One region of the Enterococcus sp. CR-Ec1 genome, then DNA from elsewhere that is predicted to be linked to it. Evidence: a T-box and tRNA genes for the amino acid it is inferred to sense, from the RefSeq annotation. Region 1 holds a T-box; the other holds one or more tRNA genes.
What was found. A T-box is a leader RNA that pairs with one kind of tRNA and senses whether it is charged. The one in region 1 lies ahead of argS (arginine--tRNA ligase), so its partner is inferred to be a tRNA-Arg.
Positions count from the first base shown of each region.

Region 2: it has a tRNA-Arg gene. The T-box ahead of argS (arginine--tRNA ligase) is inferred to sense a tRNA for this amino acid. The anticodon was not compared.

Region 1 is NZ_CP025223.1:1,206,328-1,212,141, reverse strand. It holds gene CXM95_RS05860 (arginine repressor) at 10-480, shown strand; gene argS (arginine--tRNA ligase) at 566-2,257, opposite strand; T-box leader at 2,385-2,578, opposite strand; gene argF (ornithine carbamoyltransferase) at 2,659-3,672, opposite strand; gene tsaD (tRNA (adenosine(37)-N6)-threonylcarbamoyltransferase complex transferase subunit TsaD) at 3,809-4,828, opposite strand; gene rimI (ribosomal protein S18-alanine N-acetyltransferase) at 4,821-5,294, opposite strand; gene rimI (ribosomal protein S18-alanine N-acetyltransferase) at 5,287-5,814, opposite strand, start outside; gene tsaB (tRNA (adenosine(37)-N6)-threonylcarbamoyltransferase complex dimerization subunit type 1 TsaB) at 5,813-5,814, opposite strand, start outside.
Region 2 is NZ_CP025223.1:2,265,277-2,271,090, forward strand. It holds gene leuB (3-isopropylmalate dehydrogenase) at 1-712, opposite strand, end outside; gene CXM95_RS10975 (2-isopropylmalate synthase) at 709-2,229, opposite strand; gene CXM95_RS10980 (O-methyltransferase) at 2,806-3,504, shown strand; tRNA gene CXM95_RS10985 (tRNA-Arg) at 3,649-3,722, shown strand; gene CXM95_RS10990 (HIT family protein) at 4,063-4,485, shown strand; gene CXM95_RS10995 (hypothetical protein) at 4,525-4,848, opposite strand; gene CXM95_RS11000 (PhzF family phenazine biosynthesis protein) at 4,963-5,814, shown strand, end outside.

The sequences.
Region 1 (5,814 bases):
AGTTTACCTATGCGAAAAGCTGATCGCCATTTACTTATTAGACAAATCATTACTGAACATACTGTACGCACGCAAGAAGAATTATTGCATCAATTGGAAGCCCAAGGCGTCTCCGCCACGCAAGCGACTATTTCTCGCGATATTCGTGATTTGAAAATCGTGAAAGTGCCCGATGAGTCAGGTCAGACAAAGTTTGTCATTTTTCAAGGAATGCAAGCTTCTGAGGATGAAAAAGAAGAAGAGCAGCGTTTGATACAGATGATCGAAGACGTTGTCACTAAAGTAGATCGTGTGCAATTCATGACCTTAATCCATACCGTTGCGGACAATGCGCCTTTGCTTTCGGCAGCGATCGATGAAGTGACCATGCCAGAAAAAGTTTGCTCGTTGGCGGGCTTTGATACAGTAGCGGTGATTTCCCGCAGCGACGAAGACGCTGAAACTTTTTATCAATTTATCAGAAACCACGCGGTCTTATAGCGCAAAAACAGCTATAGGATCTAGCTGCATTCTTCACTACAAAAAAGCTGTGCCCTTGTCGAAACAAGTGACACAGCTTTTTTTGTTACATTTTGTCAGGTGCATGTAAACCAAGCAACCGTAAATCTTCTTTCAATAGAGTAGTTACTGCATAAACCAGAGCCAGACGTGCGTCTTTTTCCGTATCTTCGGCTAAGATTTTGACATTGGCATAATACTTGTTAAAGGCTTGTGCCAACTTGATGGCATGTTTGGCAATGACGGATGGTTCATATTTTTCCGCCGCTTGCATGACCGTTTCTGGGTAGCGCTGAATCAATTTGATAACTTCCCAGCTCTCAGCGTCTGCCAACGCCAGACTGCTGACAGCAGCGGGATCAAAGTTGGCTTTTTCAAGAATGCTCATGGCACGGGCATGAGAGTATTGCACGTATGGTCCGGTCTCTCCTTCAAAACGGACGACTTCTTCTAGCGTAAAGTCGAAATTATTCAAACGGTCATTTTTCAAATCGTGGAAAACGACTGCCCCGACACCGACTTGTTTTGCTACTTCTTCTTTGTTTTCAAGTGTTGGGTTCTTTTCAGTGATTTGTTCTTTCGCTGAATCGATCGCTTCATTCAATACTTCTTCCAAAAGAACAATCTTGCCTTTTCTTGTAGACAGTTTTTTCCCATCTTTGGTGATCAACCCAAATGGTACGTGGGTCATATCATCTGCCCACTCAAAGCCCATTTCCTTCAAAACAGCTTTTAATTGTTTGAAGTGATAACTTTGTTCATTCCCTACCACGTACAATGATTTTGCAAAATTGTAGGTCCGTTTGCGGTAAAGCGCTGCAGCCATATCCCGTGTGATGTAAAGGGTCGCACCATCGGACTTACGGATCAACGCCGGATTTAAGTCATAGGCAGCCAAATCAACGATTTCTGCCCCTTGGTCTTCTTTTAGCAAGTGTTTTTCTTCTAATAATTCCACGACTTCTGTCATTTTATCATTATAGAAAGCTTCGCCATTCAATGAATCAAAGGAAACTTCCAACATATCATAGATTTTATTGAATTCTTTTAATGATTCATCACGGAACCATTGCCACAAATCCATTGCTTCTTGGTCACCATCTTCTAGTTTCTTGAACCAAGCTCTCGCATCATCTTCTAATTGCTTATCTGTCTCGGCTGCTTCATGAAAATCAACATACAAACGCAATAGTTCGTTGATTGGTTCCGCTTTGACCGCTTCTTCTGACCCCCACTTCTTATAGGCAACGATCAATTTTCCAAATTGTGTGCCCCAGTCGCCTAAATGGTTGATGCGAATTGGCTGATAACCGATTTTTTCTAAAATAAAGCCGATCGAGTTACCAATCACAGTGGAACGCAAATGCCCCATTGAGATGGGTTTGGCAATATTTGGTGAAGACATATCGATCGGTACTGCTTGCTGATTGCCGATGGTTTGATCGCCAAAATGATTTTTTTCTTTGAGAACCAGCTCTAAGACATGGGCAGAGATTGCTTTTTTATCCATAAAGAAGTTTAAATACGGACCGACCACTTCAATTTTTTCAAAAGACGCTTGATCGATTTTTTCTGCTAAGTCTGCGGCAATTTGCTGCGGCGCTTTCCGATAGACTTTTGCTAGCGAGAAGGCTGGGAATGCCACATCCCCATGGTCGGCTGACTTTGGATTTTCCAGTAATTGCTGAACTTGTTCGATCGATAGATCTTCTTTTACTACTTGATGGATCGCTTGTGCGACGATTTCTTTGTTATTCATAGTATCCCTCCTATAATGACTGAACCCATTTTTTGATGAAACGTTGTTTGAAGCAAGCAAACAGTTGTATGTTTTTCATGCAAGAAATGATTGATAAAAACAAAAAAGCCTCTAGCGCATAACTTGCACTAGAGACGAGATTTCCCGCGGTACCACTCTGATTGTCCTTTTCGGACCCACTTTTTTCTGATAACGGCAGAATTCCGTTTGCTTAGCAAATTCTCACAAGTGCGTTTCACAATCTGATCAATTCGGCTTCCACCACCCCGAACTCGCTAACTGATACTCGAATCGCTACTTCTCTTGTTTCATCAAATCAAGGCTATTTACTTCCCAGAAAGTATAGCAAAGAAATGTTTGTTTGGCTAGCGAGATTCTGGCATTTTTCAAAAATTTTATTTTTATACTTTAGGAATAAATAGATCCCCGGCAGTCACTGCCATGATCGCTTTGATTGAGTGCAAACGATTTTCGGCTTGATCAAATTGACGAGCATACTTGCTACGAAAGACCTCGTCAGTGACTTCCATCTCAGAAATCCCATACGCCTGCGCTGCTTTTTTGCCATAAATAGTTTGTTCATCATGAAAAGCCGGTAAACAGTGCATAAAAATCACTTGGTCATTTTGCGTTTTTTCCATCAACGATTGGTTTACTTGATAAGGCAGCAGCTGTTCGATCCGCTCTTGAAATTTTTCTTCTTCGCCCATTGAAACCCAAACATCGGTATACACGACATCAGCGCCTAAAACACCTTGATCCACGTCATCCGTCACCAGGATCTTTGCGCCAGAGTGCTGAGCATAGGCTTGTGCTTGTTCGATAATGTTTGCTTCTGGCTGCAAGGCCTTCGGGGTGACGACATGAATATTGACCCCTAAAATCGCACTCGTCACTAACAAAGAATTGGCGACATTGTTGCGCCCATCCCCACAGTATGCGATGGTCAAGCCAGTCAGTTCACCGAAGTTTTCTTGAATGGTTAAAAAGTCAGCGATCATTTGTGTTGGATGCCAGTCATCCGTTAAGCCATTCCAAACAGGCACGCCTGAATAGTTGGCCAGATCTTCGACGACCTGTTGGCTAAAGCCGCGAAACTCGATCCCGTCAAACATGCGTCCGAATACTTTGGCGGTATCTTCAACGGATTCTTTAGACCCCAACTGAATATCATTGGCCCCTAAAAATTCCGGATGCGCCCCCAAATCCACCGCTGCAACCGTAAAGGCTGCTCGCGTCCGTGTTGAATTCTTTTCAAACAAAAGCGCAATATTTTTTCCTTCTAAGTAGCGATGTGGTTGATTGTTGGCTTTCATCCCTTTTAAGTGCTGGGAAAAATCAATTAAATATTGCAGTTCTTCTTTTGTGAAATCTTTCTCTGCTAAAAAACTGCGTCCTTTAAAAACTGATGTCATTGCATACCCGCCTCTCAAATAATTAATAAATATACATCAGAATATCAAATAATGAAATATAATACAACTATATCTTCTGTTTGCTCATAAATGAAACAAAAAAAACACCTAAGAACGGATCTTAGGTGCAATCATCTTAAGAAATCCTATGGGCAAAGCTGACACTTGGATCAGCATTCAATGAAAGGTCTGCTAGGTGCTGCTTTTTCAACGCAACATGGGCATAGGCACCAATCATGGCCGCATTATCTCCGCAAAGGCGCAACGGTGGAATCAACAGTTCTACCTCCGGCAATTCCTGCATTGCTTTTTGTAAAGCGTCACGCAAGCCTTGATTCGCGGCGACCCCGCCGGCGACGATCAGTTGTTTTACCGGATAGGCTTGGCATGCCCGCACTGTTTTGTGAACCAATACTTCGACTACGCTGGCTTGAAAACTGGCTGCTAGATTTTCTACTGACAATGCTTCCTCTCTTTGCTGTGCATTATGCACAAAGTTGATAAAGGAACTCTTCAAGCCACTGAAACTAAAATCAAAATTATCTTCTTGCATCATTGCTCGAGGAAAGTGATACGTATCACTACCTAGATGTGCAAGGCGATCAATTTCTTTCCCACTAGGATAAGGCAAACCGAGAACTCGACCAACTTTGTCATAGGCTTCACCAGCGGCATCATCTCTCGTTTCTCCGATGATCTCAAAAGAGCCATCTTCTGCCATATACACCAATTCGGTGTGGCCGCCGCTGACCAATAATGCCATTAAAGGAAAAACCAATGGCTTCACTAGGCGAGCTGCATAAATATGTCCTGCCATGTGATTGACCGGAATCAGCGGTAAGCTGTGGGCCCACGCAAAGGCTTTCGCTGCAGAAAGCCCAATCAACAGTGCCCCAACCAACCCTGGACCATAGGTGACAGCCACGGCTGATAATTCTTCTGGTTGTGTGTTGGCTTGGGTCAATGCTTCGTCGATGCACAAAGTAATCTGTTCGACATGGTGACGACTAGCGACTTCTGGTACGACACCGCCGAAGCGCTGGTGGCTCTTGATCTGCGAAGCAACAATGTTACTTAAAATGGTGTCGCCGTTTTTAATCACTGCCACACTGGTTTCATCACAACTGCTTTCAATGGCTAAAATCAATTCATTCATTTGATTTTTTTCCGCCTACTTTCTTTTCCATAATCAACGCATCCTCTTCAGGATGACTGTAATATTTTTTTCTACGACCGATGACCGTATAGCCCATGCGCAAATAAAGGGCCTGTGCTTGTAAATTCGACACACGTACTTCAAGATAGATCCGCCGACCATCGGTTTGTTCCACGAGCGATTCCATTTGTTTCAACAATTCTTTCGCCAAACCATGCCCTTGATATGCTGGTAAAACCGCTACATTAAACAGCTCTGCTTCATCCAGCACTTGCTGAAAACAGAGAAACCCAATCAGCTCTTGGTTGGTTTTTCCATAACGAAACAAATAGCGACTGTTGCTGTTTTGCAAATCTTGCTGAAATTGCTGCAAATTCCAAGGCGAGCCAAAGGGATAGCTCTGATCCGCCAATGACCAGAGCATTTGCGGTGTCGGGATCGTTTGATCTGCTTGTTCGTTAGTCATTTAAAAATTTCACCATATCCAATGCGTCTTCATTGCCTTCAGTGTAATACGCCGTTTTGATCGCCTGTGAAACAAACCCGAGGGTCCGATACAAACGTTGTGCATCACGATTGCCCAGGCGAACTTCTAATGTCAAACGGTCGCATTTGTTTTTCCTCGCATAACGTTCGATTTCTCCTAGCAAGAAAGAACCGATCCCTTTTCCTTGATAATCAGGAATGATCGCGATATTGGTGATATGGGCATCAGCGCCTAAAATCCGCACCCCGATAAACCCAATCATCCGTTCATTATGCAAGATGCCCAAATAAAGATGTTTGACCCGTGAATAAAGTTCTGACAAAAAGGCGCTCTTGGTCCAAGGCAGTTCCCCAGCATACACGAGACGCTCCACCTGCAGCAGCTCTTTAATGTCATCACCGACTAATTCACGAACAACATACGTTTCCCCTCGTATCTCTTTTTTACGCTCTGGATATTGAATCTGACGGAAAAGAGCCAACTTTCCCGTCATCGTTTT
Region 2 (5,814 bases), 1.1 Mb from region 1:
CAAAGAGATTTTCGGTCACGATTACATCAAAGTCTTTGGGATTTTGGATGATTTTCATAGCGGCGGAATCAACATATTGATGAGTCAACTGACAATCCGGGAATTCCTGTGCCGTTTCTTCCGCTAATCGGCGCCAAAGCCGGCTAGTCGCCAACACATTTGCTTTATCGACAGAGAGAACCCGCTTCTTCCGCGTACGGGCGATCTCAAAGGCTTTACGCAAAATCCGTCGAATCTCTGCTTGGTGATAATGATTGATGTCGTAGGCTTCTTCAGGTTTTTCTGCTTTTTCGCCAAAATAGATACCGCCAGTCAACTCACGAACGATGACAAAATCTGTCCCTCGAAGGATCGTTTCTTTGATGGGAGACAAAGCAATCACCGCATCAACTACTTTGATGGGTCGAATATTGGCGTATAGACCTAACGCTTGACGCAGATTCAAAAGTCCTTTCTCGGGTGTTGTCGGTGCGTTTTCCCAAGCTGGATCACCAATGGCTCCTAAAAGGACCGCATCCGACTGCTGGCAAGCTTGTAGTGTTTCTTGCGGCAATGGCTCTCCAGTAAGTGCCAGCGCCGCTCCACCAAATGGCCGCTGGTCAAAATGAAAGTGCTGGAGATGGTCAGGACAAGCCGCTTTCAATACCGCAAGGGCACTGTCCATAATTTCTGGTCCGATGCCATCTCCTGCTAAAACCACGATCTTTTTCAAACAAGGACACCTCGATTCTTTAGAGCTGCGCTAGCCTGTACATATGCTTTGGCTGACGCCTGCAAGACATCAAAGTCTAAGCCGATCCCGCTGATTTTTTCATTGGTTTCCTGGCATTCAATGACCACGTGCACTTCCGCTTGCGCATCTTCCCCACTGGTCAAGGCAGTGATTTCATAATTCAACAACTTCGGCTGCTGCTGGAAAATCTGATCGATCGAGTTGTAGATAGCTTGGATACTGCCGGCACCGATGGCTGATGCCACTTGTTTTTCCTCGTCTTTGATGATAGAAACCACTGCTCCTTGATGGCCATTGGACACGTATTGTAGCTGAACGGCGTCCAACTCGCAGCCGCCTTCTTGGCTGCGGCCTTGATCGGCCACCAAAGCCAGCAAATCTTGTTCGGTCACTTGCTTCTTTTTATCTGCCAATTCTTTGAAGCGTTTAAACAATTCGTTGGTTTCTTCTTGGTCAAACTGGTAGCCCAGTTGCTGCATTTTATCGACAAACGCATGGCGGCCAGAAAGTTTGCCTAAAGGCAACGAGTTGGTTTCTACCCCCACCAACTGTGGGGTAATAATTTCGTAGGTCTCAGGATTTTTCAAGACGCCATCTTGATGAATCCCTGATTCATGGGCATAAGCATTGCCGCCGACGATCGCTTTGTTTTTCGGTACCGTGATTCCTGACAAACGTGCCACCAGATCGCTGGTTCGTTTTGTTTCGTTTAATTTGATGTTGGAGGTAGCCTGATAGAAATCATTGCGAATATGCAACGCCAAGGCCACTTCTTCTAATGCAGTATTGCCAGCTCGTTCGCCGATCCCGTTGATCGTTCCTTCCACCCGATCAGCACCATTTTCAATAGCCGCCAGCGCATTGGCTGTCGCCATTCCCAAGTCATCATGACAATGGGAAGAAAAAGTGATCTGCTGCTCGCTTTTGATATTGGCGATCAAATAGGCAAAAAGCGCTCCATATTCCGTAGGATTGGTAAACCCTACTGTATCGGGCACATTGATGATCGTCGCGCCGGCATCAATCGCTGTTTGAACCGCCTCAAGCAAGAAGGCTTTATCGGTGCGGGTGGCATCTTCTGGCGAGAATTGAACTTTTTCAAAGCGTTCACGCGCATAAGCCACATGTTCTTTGATGGAAGCGAGTACTTCTGCTTTCGTCATATTCAGCTTGTACTGGCGATGCACCTTACTCGTTGCTAGAAAGACATGGATCTGTGGATCGACGGCTTGATAAAGAGCTTCATAGGCACGATCAATGTCTTTTTTCTGACAACGGGCAAGTCCTGCAACGGTCATTTTCGTCACCGCCCCAGCAATCGCTTTGACTGCTTGAAAATCTCCTTCTGATGCAATCGGAAAACCTGCTTCGATCGTATCGATGCCCCATTTTTCTAATTGCAGCGCCAGTTGAACCTTCTCTTTCGTATTAAAGTTGACTCCCGGGGTCTGTTCACCGTCTCGCAATGTCGTATCAAAAAACTGGATTTTTCTCATCACTATTTCCTCCTTAGCAGTGGTAGGAGCACGCTTGGCGCGACCTCATTCAAACACAATTGAAAAAATGGTATAAAAAAAGCACTCCATAAAGGGTTTCCTTCATGCAATGCGAATAGGACTCTTCAAATGATGCCTTAAAAAAGGCGGGTCATAGAAAAAGAGTCCTTACGATAATAATAATAAAAATGCAGCTGTTTGTTTCAATCGTTTATCCATCGTCGTCACCTATCACTTTTTTTATCTTGTTATGAAGATACCAAACAGCAGGTTCCTCTGTCAACACTTTTCCCTGAATTTTCTGAATATTTCGATAAAAAGTTCGTTTTTGCCCTGTTGATGGGTTGCTTTTCTTCCTTGATGAAAATTTAAGCAGAACCTGACGAGATCTTCACAGGATTTTAACCAAACCTCCACATAACACCGTTATGATAGAAATATCCCAAAAATATTTTTCACCCCTTTATCCTGCCAGTCTTATGACTGGTTTTTTTGTTGTTCCAAAGACTCGAAAAGATTGAACTTAAGGTGAGTTATTCGTATAATAAGGGGCAGCGATAAATTAGGAGGATGAAGATGCGCAACGAAATGATGCATCGTCCAGTAGTCAAACCAGAACTAGTGGCGTTTATGCGTGAAAAACAAAAGCAATTACCCGGCGAACTTGGTGAAATCGAGCAAGCCGCTCATGAAAAAGAAGTGCCAATCATCCCACATGAAACAGTGGTCTTTTTGCAGTTTTTATTAGGACAGCTCCAGCCAAAAGAAATCCTTGAGATCGGCACAGCGATCGGTTTTTCTTCAAGCTTGATGGCGCAATGTGTGAAAGATGGTCATGTCACAACGATCGATCGCTTTGACGTCATGATCCGCAAAGCCAAAGAAACCTACGCTCGCTTAGGAAATGAAGAAAAAATCACGCTATTAGAAGGACAAGCGGCAGACGTCCTACCTACATTGAGTGGCCCTTATGATTTTATCTTCATGGACAGCGCCAAATCAAAATACATTGAATTTTTACCAGAATGTCTGCGTCTATTACGCAAAGGCGGTGTGCTGATGGTGGATGACGTATTTCAAGCTGGAACGATTCTACACCCCATCGAAGAAATCCCTCGTAACCAGCGAGCGATCCATCGCAAATTGAATCTTTTCTTGGATACCGTGATGAACCATCCTCAGCTGACCTCCACGCTTGTCCCTTTAGGAGATGGTGTGATTCTCATTACGAAAGAAGCAGATAGCGTAATTCTTGAGGAACCTGAGAAAGGTTGAGGGCAGCTGCGCTTCCTTTTTTCAAAGAAAAATAAGAAAAGGGCGAAAAGCGATTGACATTGCTGCGCCCTTTTTCTATAATGTTATTTGTTGCTGATTGATTTCAACAGCTTAGGCGAAGTGAGCATTCGCTGAAAATTATTTGTTCCAGTAGCTCAGCCGGATAGAGCATTCGCCTTCTAAGCGAACGGTCGGGGGTTCGAATCCCTCCTGGAACGTTATATTATCGTGCATTGCACTAGCAGATCGTTAGGAATCTTGATTCCTAGCGATTTTTTTTGATAAATTTTTAAAAACCACTTTTTTCAAACGTCACTTTTACCACAAATCAGCAGCACGGAGCTTTTCTTTTGCAAACAACCTATTAACTAATTATCTAAAACATCATTAATTATCACATATAGTTTTAACTGCTAAATAAATATGATATTATCCTCTCAAAGAGCGGCTTAATTACAAAGATCGTTTATGGTTTCCCATAATCCCGTAGCTTCACATTTTTAGATATTATACTTCTCGAACACAACTAACAAAATTTATTCCATAGGAGGAATTTTGATGGAAGAATGTCCTTTTTGCCGCATCGTCTCTGGAAAAATAAAAAGCCATGTAATCTATGAAGATGACAGTGTTTGCGCCTTCCTTGATCATGCCAAAGACGTGGATTATCATATGCTGGTTATTCCTAAAAAACATTACACCAGTATTTTAGATTGCGACCCCGTTCTTCTTGCTCACCTCATTCAAACGGTTCAAAAAATAGCAGATCATTGTGTCACTCGCTTAGGATTTGATGGGATTAATTTGCTAAGCGCAGCAAATCAAGCAGCGGGTCAATCAGTCCCTCACTTTCATCTTCACTTGATTCCGAGAAAAAAATGTGACGGTATCAATGCGTGGCCCACATTCAATGGAGCAGCGCTCTCTTTAGAGGAAGCAGCGGCATTTTTGACCTCTGAAACAGATAGTAAGGTAGATTAAACAAAACCCAGTAGACTAAATCTTGCTTAAAAGCGCTTCTTAAAATACTTGATAATACTTGACTTGTTCTGCTAGCTGATCAGCTGGTAGAGCACCATCCAGTACATAGTCGGCTGTTTCAGCAATGATCTGTTCGTGTAAAACAAATAGCTCCCTTGCATAGGAAAGATAAGTATCTGCCCAAGTCAAAATCGCTTCTTTTGATTCGTTCGTATAATCCCGTTTAATCTGACGAGCAAAAGCAATATCTAGTGGTGTTTTCAAATAAATCACCGTGTCGATCAACTGACGTAAGTCTTGGTGTTCATATCCGAAGGGAAAGTCTACAAAAATGATTGGGTAAAGGATCATCGCTCTCTTCATATAGTCCCTCCTCTGTCTTACCTTCAGTATAACACGCTTAACCAATCCGTTTTCTTAACCTATCCCTGCAAAAATTATGCTATGCTTAACAAGAACAAAGAAAGCAGGTGTCCTATGGAGATAACGGTACATATCGCAAGTGGGTTTAGTAAAAATCAAACGGGTGGCAACAAGGCTGGAGTCGTTTTGCTGGAACAGCCACTTGCACCACAACAAAAGTTAGCCGTCGCAAAAGAGTTAGGCTTTTCAGAAACAGCTTTTTTATCGAAATCCCCGCAGGCCGATTTCCGATTTGACTATTTTACGCCAAAAGAAGAAGTTGACTTATGCGGACATGCAACAATTGCCTCCTTTGCACTATTATCGTATCTAAACAAACTTTCCAAGCGACAGTATCGCATCTACACCAACGCCGGACGTTTGTCGATCACCATCAAAGACGGTGTCATTTTCATGGAACAGAACAAACCACTGTTTTCAGATGTGCTTTCACTAGAACAATTAACTGACTGTTTTGATACCAATGCTATCAATGATCAAATTCCTATTCAAATCGTTTCTACTGGATTAAAGGATATCCTTATCCCAATCAAAACAACGGCCCAGTTGCAGCAAGTTGCACCTGATTTTGAGGAAATAAAAAAAGTAAGTGCGCTTCAACAAGTAGTTGGCATGCACTTATATGCAATGGAAAAAGAACGAATCGTTTGCCGTAACTTTGCCCCATTGTTTGACATCAATGAAGAATCTGCCACAGGCACTTCCAATGCCGCCTTGGCTTGCTTCTTGTATCAAAAGTGTGCCCTCGAAAAAGAAGTGTATCGCTTTGAACAAGGCAGCAATTTAGGTGAACCTTCTGAAATCTTTGTCAAACTCGTTACGACTTCGCGAAAGGAAATCCAACATGTTTACGTTGGGGGCAGAGGGCATTTTTGCGAGACAGTAACCATCGACACGGATACACTG